3 regions of the Cryobacterium sp. 10S3 genome follow, and region 3 is predicted to be linked to each of the others. Evidence: predicted binding sites of a transcription regulator. Region 3 holds the regulator's gene; each other region holds the start of a gene.
What was found. The regulator LexA, encoded in region 3, represses DNA repair genes until DNA is damaged. The targets are predictions, from matches to a motif close to TCGAACANNTGTTCGA.
Positions count from the first base shown of each region.

Region 1: the regulator LexA is predicted to act here: its motif matches at 3,999-4,014, upstream of uvrA (excinuclease ABC subunit UvrA).
Region 2: the regulator LexA is predicted to act here: its motif matches at 2,500-2,515, upstream of RHM57_RS08190 (HNH endonuclease signature motif containing protein).

Region 1 covers NZ_CP133773.1:1,692,075-1,697,825, reverse strand. The annotation lists gene rpsA (30S ribosomal protein S1) at 1-1,168, shown strand, start outside; gene coaE (dephospho-CoA kinase) at 1,260-1,898, shown strand; gene uvrB (excinuclease ABC subunit UvrB) at 1,908-3,968, shown strand; gene uvrA (excinuclease ABC subunit UvrA) at 4,070-5,751, shown strand, end outside.
Region 2 covers NZ_CP133773.1:1,765,310-1,771,060, reverse strand. The annotation lists gene RHM57_RS08210 (thioredoxin domain-containing protein) at 1-764, shown strand, start outside; gene RHM57_RS08205 (hypothetical protein) at 781-987, opposite strand; gene RHM57_RS08200 (CG0192-related protein) at 1,136-1,813, opposite strand; gene RHM57_RS08195 (hypothetical protein) at 1,978-2,241, shown strand; gene RHM57_RS08190 (HNH endonuclease signature motif containing protein) at 2,535-4,196, shown strand; gene pyrR (bifunctional pyr operon transcriptional regulator/uracil phosphoribosyltransferase PyrR) at 4,278-4,820, shown strand; gene RHM57_RS08180 (aspartate carbamoyltransferase catalytic subunit) at 4,817-5,751, shown strand, end outside.
Region 3 covers NZ_CP133773.1:986,748-992,498, forward strand. The annotation lists gene metE (5-methyltetrahydropteroyltriglutamate--homocysteine S-methyltransferase) at 1-1,815, shown strand, start outside; gene lexA (transcriptional repressor LexA) at 1,928-2,551, opposite strand; gene RHM57_RS04565 (LysM peptidoglycan-binding domain-containing protein) at 2,970-3,344, shown strand; gene RHM57_RS04570 (histidinol-phosphate transaminase) at 3,462-4,541, shown strand; gene hisB (imidazoleglycerol-phosphate dehydratase HisB) at 4,567-5,205, shown strand; gene hisH (imidazole glycerol phosphate synthase subunit HisH) at 5,202-5,751, shown strand, end outside.

The DNA.
Region 1 (5,751 bases), 710 kb from region 3:
CAAAGAAGGCCGCCTCATCCTCTCGAAGAAGCGCGCCCAGTACGAACGTGCGTGGGGCGACGTCGAGAAGATCAAGGAATCCGATGGCGTTGTCACCGGTTCGGTCATCGAGGTCGTCAAGGGCGGGCTCATCGTCGACATCGGCCTCCGTGGCTTCCTGCCGGCCTCGCTCATCGAGCTTCGCCGCGTTCGCGACCTGACCCCGTACCTGGGCCAGGAGATCGAAGCGAAGATCCTCGAGCTCGACAAGAACCGCAACAACGTTGTGCTGTCCCGTCGTGCCCTGCTCGAGCAGACGCAGTCCGAGAGCCGCACCACGTTCCTCAACAACCTCCAGAAGGGACAGGTCCGCAAGGGCGTCGTCTCCTCGATCGTCAACTTCGGTGCGTTCGTCGACCTCGGTGGCGTTGACGGCCTGGTTCACGTCTCCGAACTCAGCTGGAAGCACATCGAGCACGCCAGCGAGGTCGTCGAGGTTGGCCAGGAAGTCACCGTCGAGATCCTCGAGGTCGACCTCGAGCGCGAGCGCGTGTCGCTGTCGCTCAAGGCCACCCAGGAAGACCCGTGGCAGGTCTTCGCCCGCACCCACGCCATCGGCCAGGTTGCACCGGGCAAGGTCACCAAGCTCGTCCCCTTCGGCGCGTTCGTTCGCGTTGCAGAGGGCATCGAGGGCCTGGTCCACATCAGCGAACTCTCCGGCAAGCACGTCGAGCTCGCCGAGCAGGTCGTTTCGGTCGGCGACGAGGTCTTCGTCAAGGTCATCGACATCGACCTCGAGCGTCGCCGCATCTCGCTGAGCCTCAAGCAGGCCAACGAGGGTGTCGACCCCGAGGGCACCGAGTTCGACCCGGCGCTCTACGGAATGCTCACCGAGTACGACGACCAGGGCAACTACAAGTACCCCGAGGGCTTCGACCCGGAGACCAACGAGTGGCGCGAAGGCTTCGAAAACCAGCGCGAGAAGTGGGAGCAGGACTACGCTGCAGCCCAGGCTCGCTGGGAAGCCCACAAGAAGCAGGTCGCGTCCGCGAACGACGAGATCATCGCCGTCGGCGACGTTCCCTCCGCAGCTGGCAACTCGTTCTCGAGCGAGACGGCCGGAGCCGGAACGCTTGCTGACGACGAGGCACTCGCCGCACTGCGCGAGAAGCTCAGCAGCAACAACTAGCACGCAGCTCCACCGCAACACCAGAACCGGCCGGACCCTTCGGGGCCCGGCCGGTTTTCTGCGCCCTGGCCACATCGGTAGCATTGCCGGGGTGTACCTCATTGGACTGACCGGCGGGATCGCATCCGGCAAGAGCACCGTTGCGAGCGCCCTCACGGAACACGGGGCCGTCGTCATCGATGCGGATCGCCTCGCCCGCGAGGTCGTCGAACCGGGCAGCCCCGTCCTGGCGGCGATCGCGGCGGAGTTCGGCACCGCTCTCGTCGGACCGGACGGTGCGCTGGACCGGCCCAGACTCGGCGCGATCGTCTTCGGCGACCCGGCGGCCCTGGCGAGGCTCAACGCGATCGTGCACCCCGCAGTGCGGTCGCTCACGAACGCACGCATTCGTGCAGCCGGGCTCGCGAATCCCTCGGCGGTGGTCGTCTACGACGTACCCCTTCTGGTCGAGGCGGCCGTCGAGCATCCGTTCGACCTCGTCGTCGTCACCCAGGCGACTCCGGAGACCCGGATGCAACGGATGGTCGACCTGCGCCGGATGAGCCAGGAGGACGCGGCCATGCGCATCCGCGCCCAGGCCGATGATGCCGAACGGCTTGCGATCGCCGACGTCGTGATCGACACCGATGGCACCCTGGAACACACCCTGCGACAGGTCGACGCGCTCTGGGAACGCGTGCGGAGCGCCGGAAACTCTGCCGGCACCGAGAGTGTCGGTGGTCGAATCTAGACTGGAGGGATGGAACCCACGCGATCCGTACATCCCTTTGAGGTCGTGAGCGAATACACGCCGAGCGGCGACCAGCCGACCGCGATCAAAGAACTCGCCGAACGCATCAACGCCGGTGAAACCGACATCGTGCTCCTCGGAGCCACCGGAACCGGCAAGTCCGCGACGACCGCCTGGCTGATCGAACAGGTGCAGCGCCCGACGCTCGTGCTCGCGCACAACAAGACCCTCGCAGCCCAGCTCGTGAACGAGTTCCGCGAGCTGATGCCGAACAACGCCATCGAGTACTTCGTGTCGTACTACGACTACTACCAGCCGGAGGCGTACGTCCCGCAGACGGACACCTTCATCGAGAAGGACTCCTCGATCAACGCCGAGGTCGAGCGGCTCAGGCACTCCACCACGAACTCGCTCCTGAGCCGCCGCGACGTCGTCGTCGTCTCCACCGTGTCCTGCATCTACGGCCTCGGCACACCCGAGGGATACATGGAGGCCATGATCGCCCTCCAGGTGGGCCAGAAGGTCGACCGTGACTGGCTGATCCGCAAGTTCGTTGCGATGCAGTACCAGCGCAACGACGTCGACTTTTCCAGGGGCCACTTCCGGGTGCGCGGCGACACCATCGAGATCATCCCGATGTACGAGGAACTCGCGATCCGGATCGAGATGTTCGGCGATGAGATCGAGGCGCTCTACAGCCTGCACCCGCTCACCGGTGACATCGTCCGCAAGCTCGAATCCGTGTCCGTTTTCCCCGGCTCGCACTACGTCGCGAGCACCGAGACCATGCAGCGGGCCATCGTCACCATTCAGGAAGAACTCGCCGAACGGCTCGGCCAGCTCGAACGGGAAGGCAAACTGCTCGAGGCGCAGCGACTTCGGATGCGCACGACCTTCGACCTCGAGATGATGGAACAGATCGGCTTCTGCTCCGGCATCGAGAACTACTCCCGGCACATCGACCAGCGGTCACCGGGGGAGGCGCCGCACTGTCTCCTCGACTACTTCCCCGACGACTTCCTGATGGTCATCGACGAATCCCATGTCACCGTCCCGCAGATCGGGGCGATGTACGAGGGGGACTCGTCCCGCAAACGCACGCTCGTCGAGCATGGCTTCCGGCTCCCGAGCGCCCTCGACAACCGGCCGCTCAAGTTCAACGAATTCAAGGACAGGGTCGGCCAGACCGTGTACCTGTCCGCCACGCCCGGGAAATACGAGATGGGCATCGCAGACGGCATCGTCGAACAGATCATCCGCCCGACCGGGCTCATCGACCCGCAGATCATCGTCAAGCCGTCCAAGGGACAGATCGACGACCTCCTCGAGGAGATCCACAAGCGCGTCGCACTCAACGAGCGGGTACTCGTCACGACCCTCACCAAGAAGATGGCCGAGGAACTCACGGACTTCCTCACCGAGGCCGGCGTCCGGGTGCGCTACCTGCACTCCGACGTCGACACCCTGCGCCGGGTCGAGCTCCTCACCGAGCTCCGCGCGGGCGTGTACGACGTCCTCGTCGGCATCAATCTCCTCCGGGAGGGCCTCGACCTGCCCGAGGTGTCGCTCGTCGCAATCCTCGACGCCGACAAGGAAGGGTTCCTGCGCTCCGCAACCTCCCTCATCCAGACGATCGGCCGGGCCGCCCGGAACGTCTCCGGCGAGGTGCACATGTACGCCGACCGGCTGACCGCCTCGATGGAACGCGCGATCGACGAGACCGACCGCCGCCGCGAAAAGCAGGTCGCCTACAACACCCTGCACGGCATCGACCCCACTCCGCTCCGCAAACGGATCGCCGACATCACCGACATCCTCGCGCGGGAAGAGGCCGACACCGCCGAGCTCCTCGCCGGTCGCGACGCCCGGCGCAAGGTCGCGGCGACCCCGCTCCGCACCGGCATCGCCGCGAACGGAGCCAACGACCTCGAGTCGATCATCGCCGACCTCAATGGCCAGATGCTCGAGGCCGCGGGCGAGCTCAAGTTCGAACTCGCTGCCCGGCTCCGGGACGAGGTCTCCGAACTCAAACGCGAACTCCGCCAGATGGAGAAGGCCGGGCACATCTGATCAACAACCGCCCAACGTCGCGGTCGGAATTCGAACGTTTGTTCGCTCAGGGCGTGCGTCCGGGGCGCAGGAGTGTCGGTGGCACTCAATAGACTCGAACGGTGTCAATTTCCAAGGTAACGTCCGGGTCCAAGCTCAGTGTCCGCGGTGCGCGTGTGCACAACCTGCACAACGTCGATTTGGAGATCCCCAGGGATTCCCTGGTCGTCTTCACGGGACTGTCCGGTTCGGGCAAGTCCTCACTCGCGTTCGACACCATCTTCGCGGAGGGGCAACGCCGCTACGTCGAGTCGCTCTCCGCGTACGCACGCCAGTTCCTCGGCCAGGTCGACCGGCCGGACGTCGACTTCATTGAGGGGCTCAGCCCCGCCGTCTCGATCGACCAGAAGTCGACCAACCGCAACCCGCGGTCGACTGTCGGCACGATCACCGAGGTCTACGACTACATGCGCCTGCTCTGGGCGCGCATCGGAGTGCCGCACTGCGCCGTCTGCGGCGAGGTCATCCAGGCCCAGACCGTTCAGCAGATCGCCGACCAGCTCATGGAACTTCCGCAGGGCACCCGGTACCAGATCCTGAGCCCGGTCGTCTCCCAGAAGAAGGGCGAGTTCGTCGACCTGTTCAAGGAGCTCGCCGCCGGCGGCTACTCCCGCGCCATGGTCGACGGCACCCAGATCCAGCTCAGCGAACCGCCGACGCTCAAGAAGCAGCTCAAGCACGACATCTCCGTGGTCGTCGACCGCCTCGTCGCGGCGCCGGAACTCCTCAGCCGCCTGACCGACTCCCTCGAGACCGCGCTCAAACTCACCGACGGCATCGTCCAGATCAACTACGTCGACGGGGAGGGTGACGCGGCGTGGCAGAGCTACTCCGAGAAGCTCTCCTGCCCGAACAACCACCCCGTGCAGCTCACCGAGATCGAACCGCGCACCTTCTCCTTCAACGCGCCCTTCGGCGCCTGCCCCGAGTGCTCCGGCCTCGGCACGCGAATGTCCGTCGACCAGGATCTCCTTCTCGGCGACCCTGAGCTCAGCATCGCGGAGGGCGTCGTGCTGCCCTGGACCACCCAGGGCAAGGGACTCTTCCAGTACTACGAGAAGCTGCTCGACGGCCTCGCGCACGACCTCGACTTCTCACTCGACACCCCCTGGGGCGAACTCACGCCCGACGTGCAGAATGCCGTGCTCCGCGGCGACAACTTCGAGGTCCGCGTGAAGTGGAAGAACCGCTACGGCCGTGAGATGAGCTACACCTCCGGCTTCGAAGGCGTCGTGCCGTACATCGAACGCCAGTACCTGCAGGCGGAGTCCGACACCCAGCGGGCCCGCTGGGGCGAGTACCTCCGCGAGATCGACTGCCCGGTCTGCTCGGGCACCCGGCTCAAGCCCGAGGTCCTCGCCGTGCTGATCCACGGCTCCAGCATCGCGGATGTCTGCAACCTGAGCCTCGCGGACGCCCGGTCGTTCATGGACCTGCTCGAACTGACCGACCGTGAGGCCATGATCGCGGCCCAGGTCCTCCGCGAGATCAAGGCGCGGCTGGACTTCCTGATCCGGGTCGGCCTCAACTACCTGAACCTGGCCCGCGCAGCCGCGAGCCTCTCCGGCGGAGAGGCCCAGCGCATCCGTCTGGCCACGCAGATCGGCTCCGGGTTGACCGGGGTGCTCTACGTGCTCGACGAGCCGAGCATCGGCCTGCACCAGCGGGACAACCGGCGACTCATCGAGACCCTCGTCGCCCTCCGCGACCTCGGCAACACCCTCATCGTCGTCGAACACGACGA
Region 2 (5,751 bases), 780 kb from region 3:
GACTGGCGTCCACGGCCGTCCTCATTGTCCTCTCGATCCTGTTCGCTGCGGCCTTCGGTCGGGTCTTCCTGAACATGGCCCAGCACGGCGGCTTCGGCGGGCCGGTCACCTCGGCGACGAGCGAACCGGACGCCTCGCAGGGCCTCCTGCCGAGTGGCACGCTCGGCGCGGCCCACTTCGACGATGGTTACGTGTCCGTCGGCACCGGCAGCCAGATCGTCGACGAGTACATCGACCCGATGTGCCCGTACTGCGCCCAGTTCGAGGCGACCAACGGAGCGCTGCTCGCGAGCCGCGTCGATGACGGCTCGATCACACTGCGCCTGCACGCGCTGACCTTCCTCGACCAGGCCTCCCAGGGCACGTACTACTCGAGCAGGGCATCCTCCGCGCTCACCTGCGTCGCAACACTCGCTCCGGACTCGACCCTCGACTACCTCGCGGCCCTGTTCGCGAACCAGCCGCAGGAGAACACCCAGGGCCTCACTGACGCTGAACTCGCTGCGCTTTCGCCGGCCGGTACGGACATCTCCGCCTGCATCGCGCAGGGCGACTACCAGATGTGGTCGGAGGCCAACACCGATGCCGCCCTCAACGGGCCCATCCCTGGAGCGGAGATCGATTCGATCCAGGGCACGCCGACCGTGCTCGTCGACGGGGCGCAGTACCCGGGCGGACTGACCGACAGCCGTGAGTTCGAGGCATTCCTCGACTCTGGCTCAGGATCCGGCCAGTCGACGACCGAGGGGTCGTCGGGCGCCTGAGCGCAATCCGGCCTGGCTACAGGACGGCGTAGAGGCCTTCGAGGGCGCTCGCGATCGAGTCGAAGCTGCCGATCCGCTGCCCGTCTTCGTTGACCAGCAGGAACCCGCGCGGCGTGCGCTCGAGGATGCCCGCGAGTTCATCGGTCACATCGTGACGGACCTCCCAGCGCGCCGGGCCGGCGTCCACGACGGAAAACAACTGAACGAGGTCCGTCCGGTCCATTCAAATCCTTCATCTGTACGTGCTTTCGCCAGCGGATGCCTGCCGCGGGACAATCCTGACGTGTGCCGGGCCCGACCGCAACTTCTGTTCGGTGAACACCCGGTGACGGTGTCGGCGTGGTCCAGGCGGAGCAGGTCAGGCGGGCAGGTCAGAGTGCGATGGCCAGGGCCAGGATCCGTGAGCGCGGCTGATCGGCCCAGGTGCCGGAGAGGTGCTCCGGGACGCCGCCGGTGGGCGTCCGGGCCGCGAGAACGCTCGTCTCCGCAGTAGGGCTGCCGGGCACCCTGAGTACGACGAGGCGCAGGGAGCCGGCCTCGACCACGGTCGAACCGGGCTCGTCCCTGGTCGAGAGAGCTGTCGTCGACGACAGTGCCGGGGTGGACGCATCCGTGGTCCCGCTGCCTGCGACCGTCGCCGTGGACTCCCGGAAGACGAGGTCCCCGTCGACGTCGACGAACTCGTCGGCCTGGGTGCCGCCGCGGTGGATGGTCGTTGCGAGCGCGGCGATGTAGGTGGGATCCCCGGTGGCGTCGTATGTCCAGCGACGACCCAGGACCGAGTGTTCCATCGTGCCGATCAACCAGGCGTCGCCGCCTTCGAGGGGCGCATCGCGATACGTCAGCGGCACCTGGAGCACCGGACCGTCGCCGGCACGCACGAGCAGCGTTTCGATGCCGACCTCACCCGCCGGATCGTCAAAACGGTATGCCGCGACGGCCGTCAGGGGGGCGGAGGGATCGCCGGCGAACCAGGACTGCATCCGCAGCCAGGGTTCGACGAGTTCAAGCTTGGACGGCCGAAGCTGGGCCCGGTGGATGAGTGCCATGACCTCGATGGTAGGGCACGTCCGCCTGGCAGAAAGGGCTGTCAGGCCGGAGACGTCTAGAACAGCCGGGAAGTCCGTATCCGTCCGCACGTCGCCGACTGGTCGGCGGCGTTGAGGTCACTCCGCCACTGTCGGCGTGAGCCGTCGGCTGGCAGACTGGGGGCGTGAATCCAGAGCCGATCCCGTCGTCCGCTGCACCAGGCGGTCTGCACGCGTCGTCGCCCACGTCGCGGGTCGACCACTATGCCACTGGTGAGACCAAGGCGAGCGGGAGCACCCTCGATGGCGAACTCCACGGCGAGTGGGAGTGGTTCCGCACAGACGGCACGCTGATGCGTACGGGAGAATTCGACCGCGGCCGCCAGATCGGCGTCTGGCGCACCTGGGCCAGGGACGGCAGCCTCGTCAAGGAGACCCGCTTCCGCTGAGTCGCTCACTGACTCGATTCCGCGCCCTCCCGCAGCCGGCCGACAGGATCTCGGACCTCTGCTGCGCGATGTTCCGCACGTCGGTGAGCGTCCCGAACTCAGGAGTTCCGTGCGGCCGGGTGGGATCGGCTGCACTTGTCCGCGGACCCGAGTTACCCGCCCGGGCGGATCTCCTGAATTCGGAACCATGGGCAGGAGAATTAACCGTCTTCAGGTGTGAAACTCAAGATGAGAATCCTAAAATTATGTGCGTAAGTCTCGTATTCGTGTTCGATTCGGGGTAGAATCGGGGTATGGCAGGAGCTTCCGATCCCCAGTCACACACCCCGCAGACACCCGGTTCAGGGGTCGCGGGAGATCAGCGCGTCCAGGGCGTCGAGGTGGCCCATCCGGTCGCGGTCGTTGAGGGTTTCGAGGGCGCTGAGGGGTTGGCCGGGTCGGTGCCATCGGTTCATGCGGATGCTGTCGCCCGGCTCGTGGAGGCGCAGGCGGTTCTCGCAGAGGCCCTGGCCGCGATCCCGGTCGGGCTGCTCAGCGACACAGAAGCGGTCACGGCGCTGAGCACCGTGGAGGCGATCGGGCGGACGGTGGACGCGGCCAGGGTGAGCACGGCGACGGATGTGGACCGGAGGGCCCGGGTCCTCGGCCGCGAGGGCCTGGCCTGGCGGATGGGCTGCACGGGCCCGTGGGATGTCCTCACCCGGGTGACACGGGTCTCGGCCCGGGAGATCAAGCGGCGCACGAAGCTCGGCGACGCGGTGTTACCGCGGCCGTGCGGCGGGAGCAGCTGGTTACCGCCCTTGTTCCCCACCGTCGGGGCCGCCCTGGCGGCGGGGGAGATCGGGGTGGAGACGGCGGAGTTGATCGTGGCCGGGTTGCAGGTGATCAGTCACCGGGTGGCGCCGGATGACCTGTTGACGGCGGAGCGGGCCCTGGTCGCCTCTGCGGCGGGGCTGATCACCCCGGAGACGGAGAACCTGGCCGGGGCGGGTGTCGCGGTGACGACGGACTTGATCCGGGGCATGGTCGCTCAGTGGCAGGCGGCCCTGGACCCCGACGGGGTCCTCCCAACCGAGGACCTGTTCGAAGCGAAGTCCAACATCGGCTTCGGACAACTCAAGAACGGGCTCTACCCCGTGAAGGGCGGAGTCACGCCGGAACTCTACGGGGTGATGAACACCCTCTTCGACGCCTTCCTCAGCTTCCACGCCCGCCCGGCGTTCCCCACCGCCGAGGAACAGGCGCTGATGGACTCGGGGCAGATGATCCCCGGCGCCGAGACCGCGGACGGCGAGAGCGACACGGGCCCGGATCTGGACGTGATCGAGGCAGAGCTCCGGGAGCGCCGCGCGGACACCCGCACGGGCGGGGAGAAACGCGCCGACATCCTCCGGGCGTTGTTCGAACACGCCGCCCGGGACGAGGACACCCCGTCGATGGGCGGGTCGGCGCCGACGGTGATGGTGCACGTGAACGCGGCCGACCTCGCCTCCGGGGTCGGGGTGGGGTGGATCGACGGCGTCGAAGCCCCCGTGTCTTTGAAGACGGTGCATCAGCGCATCTGCGACGGCGGCTTCCAGGGCGTGTTGTTCGGGGCGAACAACGAAGTGCTCAAGCTCGGGCCGGAACGACGGTACTTCAACCGGGCCCAGCGCCGGGCGATTACCGCCCGGGACGGCGGCTGCATCATCCCCGGGTGCAAAGCGCCGGCGCACTGGGCCGAAGTACACCACGTGAAGCCCTGGGCGAAAGACGGCCCGACCAACGTCGACAACGGGGTACTACTGTGCTGGTTCCACCACCACACGATCGACACCTCCGGGTGGGAAATCCGGATGGTGAAAGGCTCACCACAAGTCCGGGCCCCTGGGCTGATCGATCCGCAACGGCTCTGGCGGCCACCGAACCGGCACCGCGCCCACCAGGTCCTCACCGGACCACCCAACCGCGCATGACCGGGGCTGCTGCTAGGCTGAACAGCGGTAACAGCCATCCTTTAACAACCGTCCGGTGAGGCGGGGAAGGAGGCCTTCGTTTTGTCACGCATTGTGCTCAACCAGGCTGAAATAACCCGGGCTTTGACTCGGATCTCCCACGAGATCCTGGAGTCCAACCGGGGTCCGGACAATCTCGTCATCCTCGGCATCCCGACCAGGGGCGTTGCACTCGCCCGGCGGATCGCCGACATCATCGAGCGGATCGAACCCGCCGCGGCACCCGTGAGTTCGGGTTCCCTCGACGTGACGATGTACCGCGACGACCTCGCCCACACCCGCACCCGCACACCGTCCCGCACCCTCGTACCCGCGAGCATCGACGGCGCGACTGTGGTGCTCGTCGACGACGTGCTCTACTCCGGCCGCACCATCCGCGCGGCCCTTGACGCTCTCGGCGACCACGGCCGTCCCGCGATCGTGCGCCTCGCAGTCCTCGTCGACCGCGGCCACCGGGCGCTGCCGATCCGCGCGGACTTCGTCGGGAAGAACCTCCCGAGCTCGACGGAGGAACGCATCAACGTGCACCTCCTCGAGGTCGACGGCGACGAATTCGTGAGCATCGACGGGGGGAGCGCAGAATGAAGCACCTGCTCTCCACCAAGGACCTCAGTCGCGACGACGCCATCACGCTCCTCGACATCGCAGAAGACATGGCGGATGTCTCCACGCGCGAGGTGCGCAAGCTCCCGACACTCCGCGGCAAGACCGTGGTGAACCTCTTCTTCGAAGACAGCACCCGCACCCGGATCTCCTTCGAAGCCGCCGCGAAGCGCCTGAGCGCTGACGTGATCAACTTCAGCGCCAAGGGCTCGAGCGTCTCGAAGGGCGAAAGCCTCAAAGACACCGCCCAGACGCTCGCCGCGATCGGCGCAGACGGCGTCGTGATCCGGCATCCGGCATCCGGTGCCCCCCAGGTACTCGCGACGAGCGGCTGGATCGACGCCGGCATCATCAACGCCGGGGACGGCACCCACGAACACCCGACCCAGGCGCTCCTCGACGCGTTCACCATCCGCCGTCGCCTGCACAAAACCGCGTCGCGCGGCAAAGGCCTCGACGGCGTCACGGTGACCATCGTCGGCGACGTGCTGCACTCGCGGGTCGCGCGCTCCAACCTGTGGCTGCTGACGACGCTCGGAGCCGACGTCACGATGGTCGCGCCACCCACCCTGTTCCCGATGGACATGACCGGCTGGCCGGCGGCGGTGAGCTTCGATCTCGACGACGCGATCGACGCAGGGCCGGACGTGATCATGATGCTTAGGATCCAGCAGGAACGCATGAATGCGGCCTTCTTCCCCAACAGCCGCGAGTACTCGCGGCGCTGGGGACTCGACGATGAGCGCTTCGCCCGGCTCGCGCCGACTAGCATTGTCATGCACCCCGGCCCGATGAACCGCGGCCTGGAGATTTCCTCAGCCGCTGCAGATTCGGCCGCATCGACCGTGCTCGAGCAGGTCGCGAACGGTGTTTCGATACGTATGGCGGCACTGTACCTGCTCATGTCGGGCGA
Region 3 (5,751 bases):
CTGCTCAGCAAGCCGAGCGACGAAGCCCCTGCGGGCTTCGAGCCCCTCGACCGGCTCGATGACCTCATTCCGGTGTACGCGACCCTGCTGCAGCGCCTCGCCGACGCCGGTGCCGAGTGGGTGCAGCTCGACGAACCCGGCCTCGTCAGCGAGAGCATCCACGTGCCCCGCGCCGAGACCCTCAGCGCCGTGCAGTGGGCGTACGGGACCCTCGGGCACCTCGCCCAGCGTCCGGCGATCTTCGTCGCTGCCCCCTACGGCAGCCTCGACGACGCCCTGCCCGTGCTCGCCGGCGCACCGATCGAGGCCATCGGCCTTGATCTCGTCCGCGGCACGCTCCCCGAGACCGCCCCAGGGCTGGACGGGAAGACCCTCGTCGCCGGTGTCATCGACGGGCACAACATCTGGCGCGGTGACCTGGCGGATGCCTTCGCTCAGGTCACCGGGGCCGGCGCACTGTCGCCGCGGATCGCCGTCTCGACCTCGACGAGCCTCCAGCACGTCCCGCACACCGTCGCGGACGAGACCGCGCTCGGCGCCGAACTCGTGAGCTGGCTCGCATTCGCCGACGAGAAAGTCGGCCAGGTTGTGACCCTCGCCCGCGGCCTGGCCGACGGACGGGAGGCCATCAGCGCCGAACTGGACGCTGCGACCGGCGCACTCGCCGCCCGCAGCGCCGCCCCCGGCGTCCGCGACGGTGCCGTGAGGGCCCGTGCCGCGGAGCTCACCGACGCCTCGTACAGCCGAGGGGTTTACGCCGACAGGCTCGCCGCCCAGGAGGCCGCACTCGCGCTGCCCTTCCTGCCGACGACGACCATCGGCTCCTTCCCGCAGACCGGGGAGATCCGCCGTGCCCGCGCCCGTTTCCTCACCGGAGTGCTCAGCGACGCCGAATACCGCGACCTGATGCGCGCGGAGATCGCCAGGGTCGTCGCCCTGCAGGAGGAGATCGGCCTCGACGTGCTCGTGCACGGCGAACCCGAGCGCAACGACATGGTGCAGTACTTCGCCGAGAACCTCGACGGCTTCGCGGTCACCGAGAACGGCTGGGTCCAGTCCTACGGCAGCCGCTGCACCCGCCCGTCCATCCTGTGGGGCGATGTCTCCCGCCCGAAGCCGATCACCGTCGACTGGTCGACCTACACGCAGGGGCTGACGGCGAAGCCGGTCAAGGGCATGCTGACCGGCCCGGTCACCATCCTCGCCTGGTCCTTCGTGCGCGACGACCAGCCCCTCGGCGAGACGGCGCGCCAGGTCGCCCTCGCCCTCCGCGACGAGATCGCCGACCTCGAGGCCGCCGGAATCGGCATCATCCAGGTCGACGAGCCGGCCCTGCGCGAACTGCTTCCGCTCAAGAAGGCCGGCCACGCAGACTACCTCGACTGGTCCGTCGGCTCGTTCCGGCTCGCGACCGCCGGGGTGCGGGACGCCACCCAGATCCACACCCACCTCTGCTACTCCGAGTTCGGTGTCGTGCTCGAGGCGATCCGCGCTCTCGACGCCGACGTGACGAGCATCGAGGCGGCCCGCTCCCGGATGGAGGTCGTGACGGACATTCAGGCCAATGGCTTCGACCACGGCATCGGCCCGGGCGTCTACGACATCCACTCACCGCGGGTGCCGGGCGTTGCCGAGCTGACGGAGCTGCTCGACCGTGCCGTCGCCGCCATCCCGGCCGGTCAGGTCTGGGTGAACCCGGATTGCGGGCTCAAGACCCGCGGCTACGCGGAGACGGTCGAGTCTCTCGGAAACATGATCGAGGCGACCCGCATCGTGCGCGCCCGCCTCGCCGCAGGCGTGCCCGCCCTCGCCTGATCCTCCTCGCGGCGAACACCCGCCGCGCGCGACGCGCCGTTTGCGCCGCTTCGCGCCAGGCTTGCCTGGCGCGAAGCGGCGCAGTTGGCGCGCACGGGGGATCTACAGTGAGCTACAGGGAACGCAGGACGGCGACGATCTTGCCGAGGATCTCGGCGTGGTCACCGAGGATCGGCTCGAAGTTGGTGTTCCTCGGCAGCAGCCAGGTGTGGCCGTCACGCTGCCGGAAGACCTTCACCGTCGCCTCGCCATCGAGCATCGCGGCGACGATCTCGCCGTTCTCCGCGGTCTTCTGCTGGCGGACGACGACCCAGTCGCCGTCCATGATCGCGGCGTCGATCATCGATTCGCCGACGACCTTGAGCATGAACAGCTCGCCCTTGCCGACGAGCTGGCGCGGGAGCGGGAAGATCTCGTCGACCTGCTGGTCGGCCATGATCGGAACACCGGCCGCGATCCGCCCGACGAGCGGCACCATTGCCGCGTCGCCCACCGGGGTACCCTGCTGGAAGTTCTCGGCGGCGCCGGCCGCGGTGTCCTCCGGCGACTGCGGCAGCTCGATCAGGACCTCGAGCGCCCGGGGCCGGTTCGGGTCCCTGCGCAGGTAGCCGCTCAGCTGGAGCTGGTTGAGCTGGTGGGTGACGCTCGACAGCGACGACAGGCCCACGGCGTCACCGATCTCCCGCATGCTCGGCGGATAGCCGCGCTGGCCGACAGAGCGCTGGATCACGTCCATGATCGCGCGCTGCTTGTCGCTGAGGCTCTTCCTCCGACGTGTTCCGCCTCGTTCGGGGGAACTGCCGGCGAACGGGGTCACGCTGTCCGGGGTCTCGCTGTCCGGGGTCACGCTGTCCTGGGTCACGATGTCGCTCCTGTCGGTGGCGGTGGGCGGTGGCGGGCGGTCGCCCCGGTGGATGCCGTGAGGCGACCGTATCCGAATGTCAGTGGTCGCTGGTTGAGTTCACACCAGTCAATCGAAACTGTAACCAGCCTGGGGCGAAGTGCAGACATTCATTCGAGTGTGTCGTGTACTTCACCCCAATAATAACCGGAGAAAGTCTTGATTGTTCGAACAATCGAATATATATTCGGAACATAGCTTCGTATCCAGCTCTCCCGGCCGAGAGTCGGATACGAATACACAGGAGGCAGACATGAGCACAACAATCGAGCTGGTCCCGGGGGCGCACACCCGGCTGCGCATCACCCGGCGCGGTCGTGCCGTGCTGACCGCGATCGCCGGCGTCCCCCTCGTCGTCGGCGCGCTTGCCCTCGCCCTCAACGGCGGCCTCGCCGCCGCAGACGGCAGCACCTTGAGCGGCAGCGGCATGAGCGCCGACGCGGGTGGAAGTGCGACGACCTTCGACTACGTCACGATCCAGTCGGGCCAGTCGTTGTGGCAGCTTGCCGAGCGCATCGCCCCTTCTGCCGATCCGCGCGAGGTCATCGCCGAGATCGTCAACCTGAACCAGCTGCCCTCCGAGAGCGTGCAGCCGGGCCAGCGCTTGGCTCTCCCTGCCGAATACTGAGCAAGCCGGATACTGAGCAAGCCGGATACTGAACCACCGGAGTACTGAGCAAGCCAAATACTGAACCACGGGCAATATGACCCGCCGGTGCTGAGGCCCATCGGTAACATGGGGGGAGTGACCAGTCTCAACGACCTGCCCCTCCGCGACAATCTTCGCGGGCTCACTCCCTATGGGGCGCCGCAGCTGCACGTGCCGGTCGCGCTCAACGTGAATGAGAACACCCACGGCATCCCCGAGGACGTGGCCGTCGACATCGCCGCAGCACTGGCCGCCGCTATCCGGGGGATCAACCGGTACCCGGACCGGGAATTCACGGAACTGCGCGAGGCGATGGCCCGCTACCTCGGACACGGTCTCACCCGTCAGAACATCTGGGCGGCCAACGGCTCCAACGAGGTTCTCCAGCAGGTGCTGCAGGCCTTCGGCGGGCCGGGACGCACCCTCCTCGGTTTCGCCCCCACCTATTCGATGTACCCGTTGCTCGCCTCGGGAACCGGAACCCGCTGGGTCGCCGGTGACCGCGACGCCGACTTCGAACTCACCCCGGAACGCGCCGTCGACTGGGTCAACCGGGTCAATCCCGACCTCGTCTTCCTGTGCTCCCCGAACAACCCGACCGGCACCCCGCTCTCTCTCGACGTGATCGCCGCCGTCTACGACGCCTGTGACGGCATCGTGGTCGTCGACGAGGCCTACGCCGAATTCGCTCCGGTGGGGACGGCATCCGCTCTCACCCTGCTGCCCGGCAGGGAACGCCTGCTGGTCTCGCGCACGATGAGCAAGGCCTTCGCATTCGCCGGGGCCCGGGTGGGCTACCTCGCCGCCGACCCGGCCGTGACTGATGCGCTGCGGCTCGTGCGCCTGCCGTACCACCTCTCCGCGCTGACCCAGGCCGCGGCCGTCGCCGCTTTCGCGCACACGCCGGAGATGCTGCGCATGGTCGACGACATCCGCGGCCAGCGCGACCGCCTCGTCACCGAGCTGCACCGGCTGGGCTACCGCCCCTTGCGGAGCTGGAGCAATTTCGTGCTGTTCGGCGGGGTCTCCGACCCGCGCGGAACCTTCGAGGCGCTGCTCGCCGAGGGCATCCTCGTGCGCGACGTCGGGATCCCCGGCCACCTGCGGGTCACGGCCGGCACCGAGCGCGAGACGAGCGTATTCCTCGACGCCCTCGAAGCACTGGGCCACGCGTAACCGCCCGGGCCAATAAACTAGCCGCATGAGCTCACAGTCACCGGCCGCACAGTCATCGACCGCACAGGCCCGCATCGCGCACCTGCAGCGGGAGACGAGCGAGTCGAGCATCGACCTGACGATCAACCTCGACGGCACCGGCGTCTCCGACATCCACACCTCGGTGCCGTTCTACGACCACATGCTCACCGCGTTCGCCAAGCACTCGCTGACCGACCTCACCGTGCGGGCGTCGGGGGACATCGAGATCGACGTGCACCACACCGTCGAAGACGTCGCCATCGTGCTCGGACTCGCCATCCGGCAGGCGCTCGGAGACAAGTCCGGCATCTCCCGCTACGGCGACGCGCTCGTGCCCCTCGACGACGCCCTCGCCCAGGCTGTCGTCGACATCTCCGGCCGCCCGTACCTCGTGCACACCGGGGAGCCTGCCGGCTTCGAGTTCCACCTCATCGGCGGACACTTCACCGGCTCGATGGTGCGCCACGTCTTCGAGGCGATCGCATTCAACGCGGCCCTCACCGTGCACGTCACCGTGCTCGGCGGCCGCGACCCGCACCACATCGCCGAGGCCGAATTCAAGGCCTTCGCCCGCGCCTTCCGCCAGGCCAAGGCCTACGACCCGCTCGTCTCCGGCATCCCCTCGACCAAGGGCGCCCTGTGACGAGCGTCGTCGTCTTCGACTACGGCACCGGCAACGTGCACTCGGCCGTCAAAGCCCTCGAACTCGCCGGCGCCGACGTGACCCTGACGAGCGACCGCCGCACCGCCCTCGAGGCTTCCGGCCTCGTCGTGCCCGGCGTCGGAGCGTTCAGCGCCGTGATGAGCGCCCTCACCGCCGTGCGCGGCGACGAGATCGTCGACCGCCGCATCGCCGGGGGACGGCCGGTGCTCGGCATCTGCGTCGGCATGCAGGTCCTGTTCGAGCACGGCGTCGAACGCGGCTCGGACACCGAGGGACTCGGCGAATGGCCCGGCACCGTCGCCCAGCTGCCCGCCAAGATCCTGCCGCACATGGGCTGGAACACCGTCACCCCCGACCCGGACTCGCGCCTCTTCGCCGGCATCGAGGACGAGCGGTTCTACTTCGTGCACTCCTTCGCCGCCCAGGAGTGGACGCTCGAGGTCACGCCGCCGTTCCCGCGGCCCCGGCTCACCTGGGCGGAACACGGCGGACCGTTCCTCGCCGCTGTCGAGAACGGACCGCTCT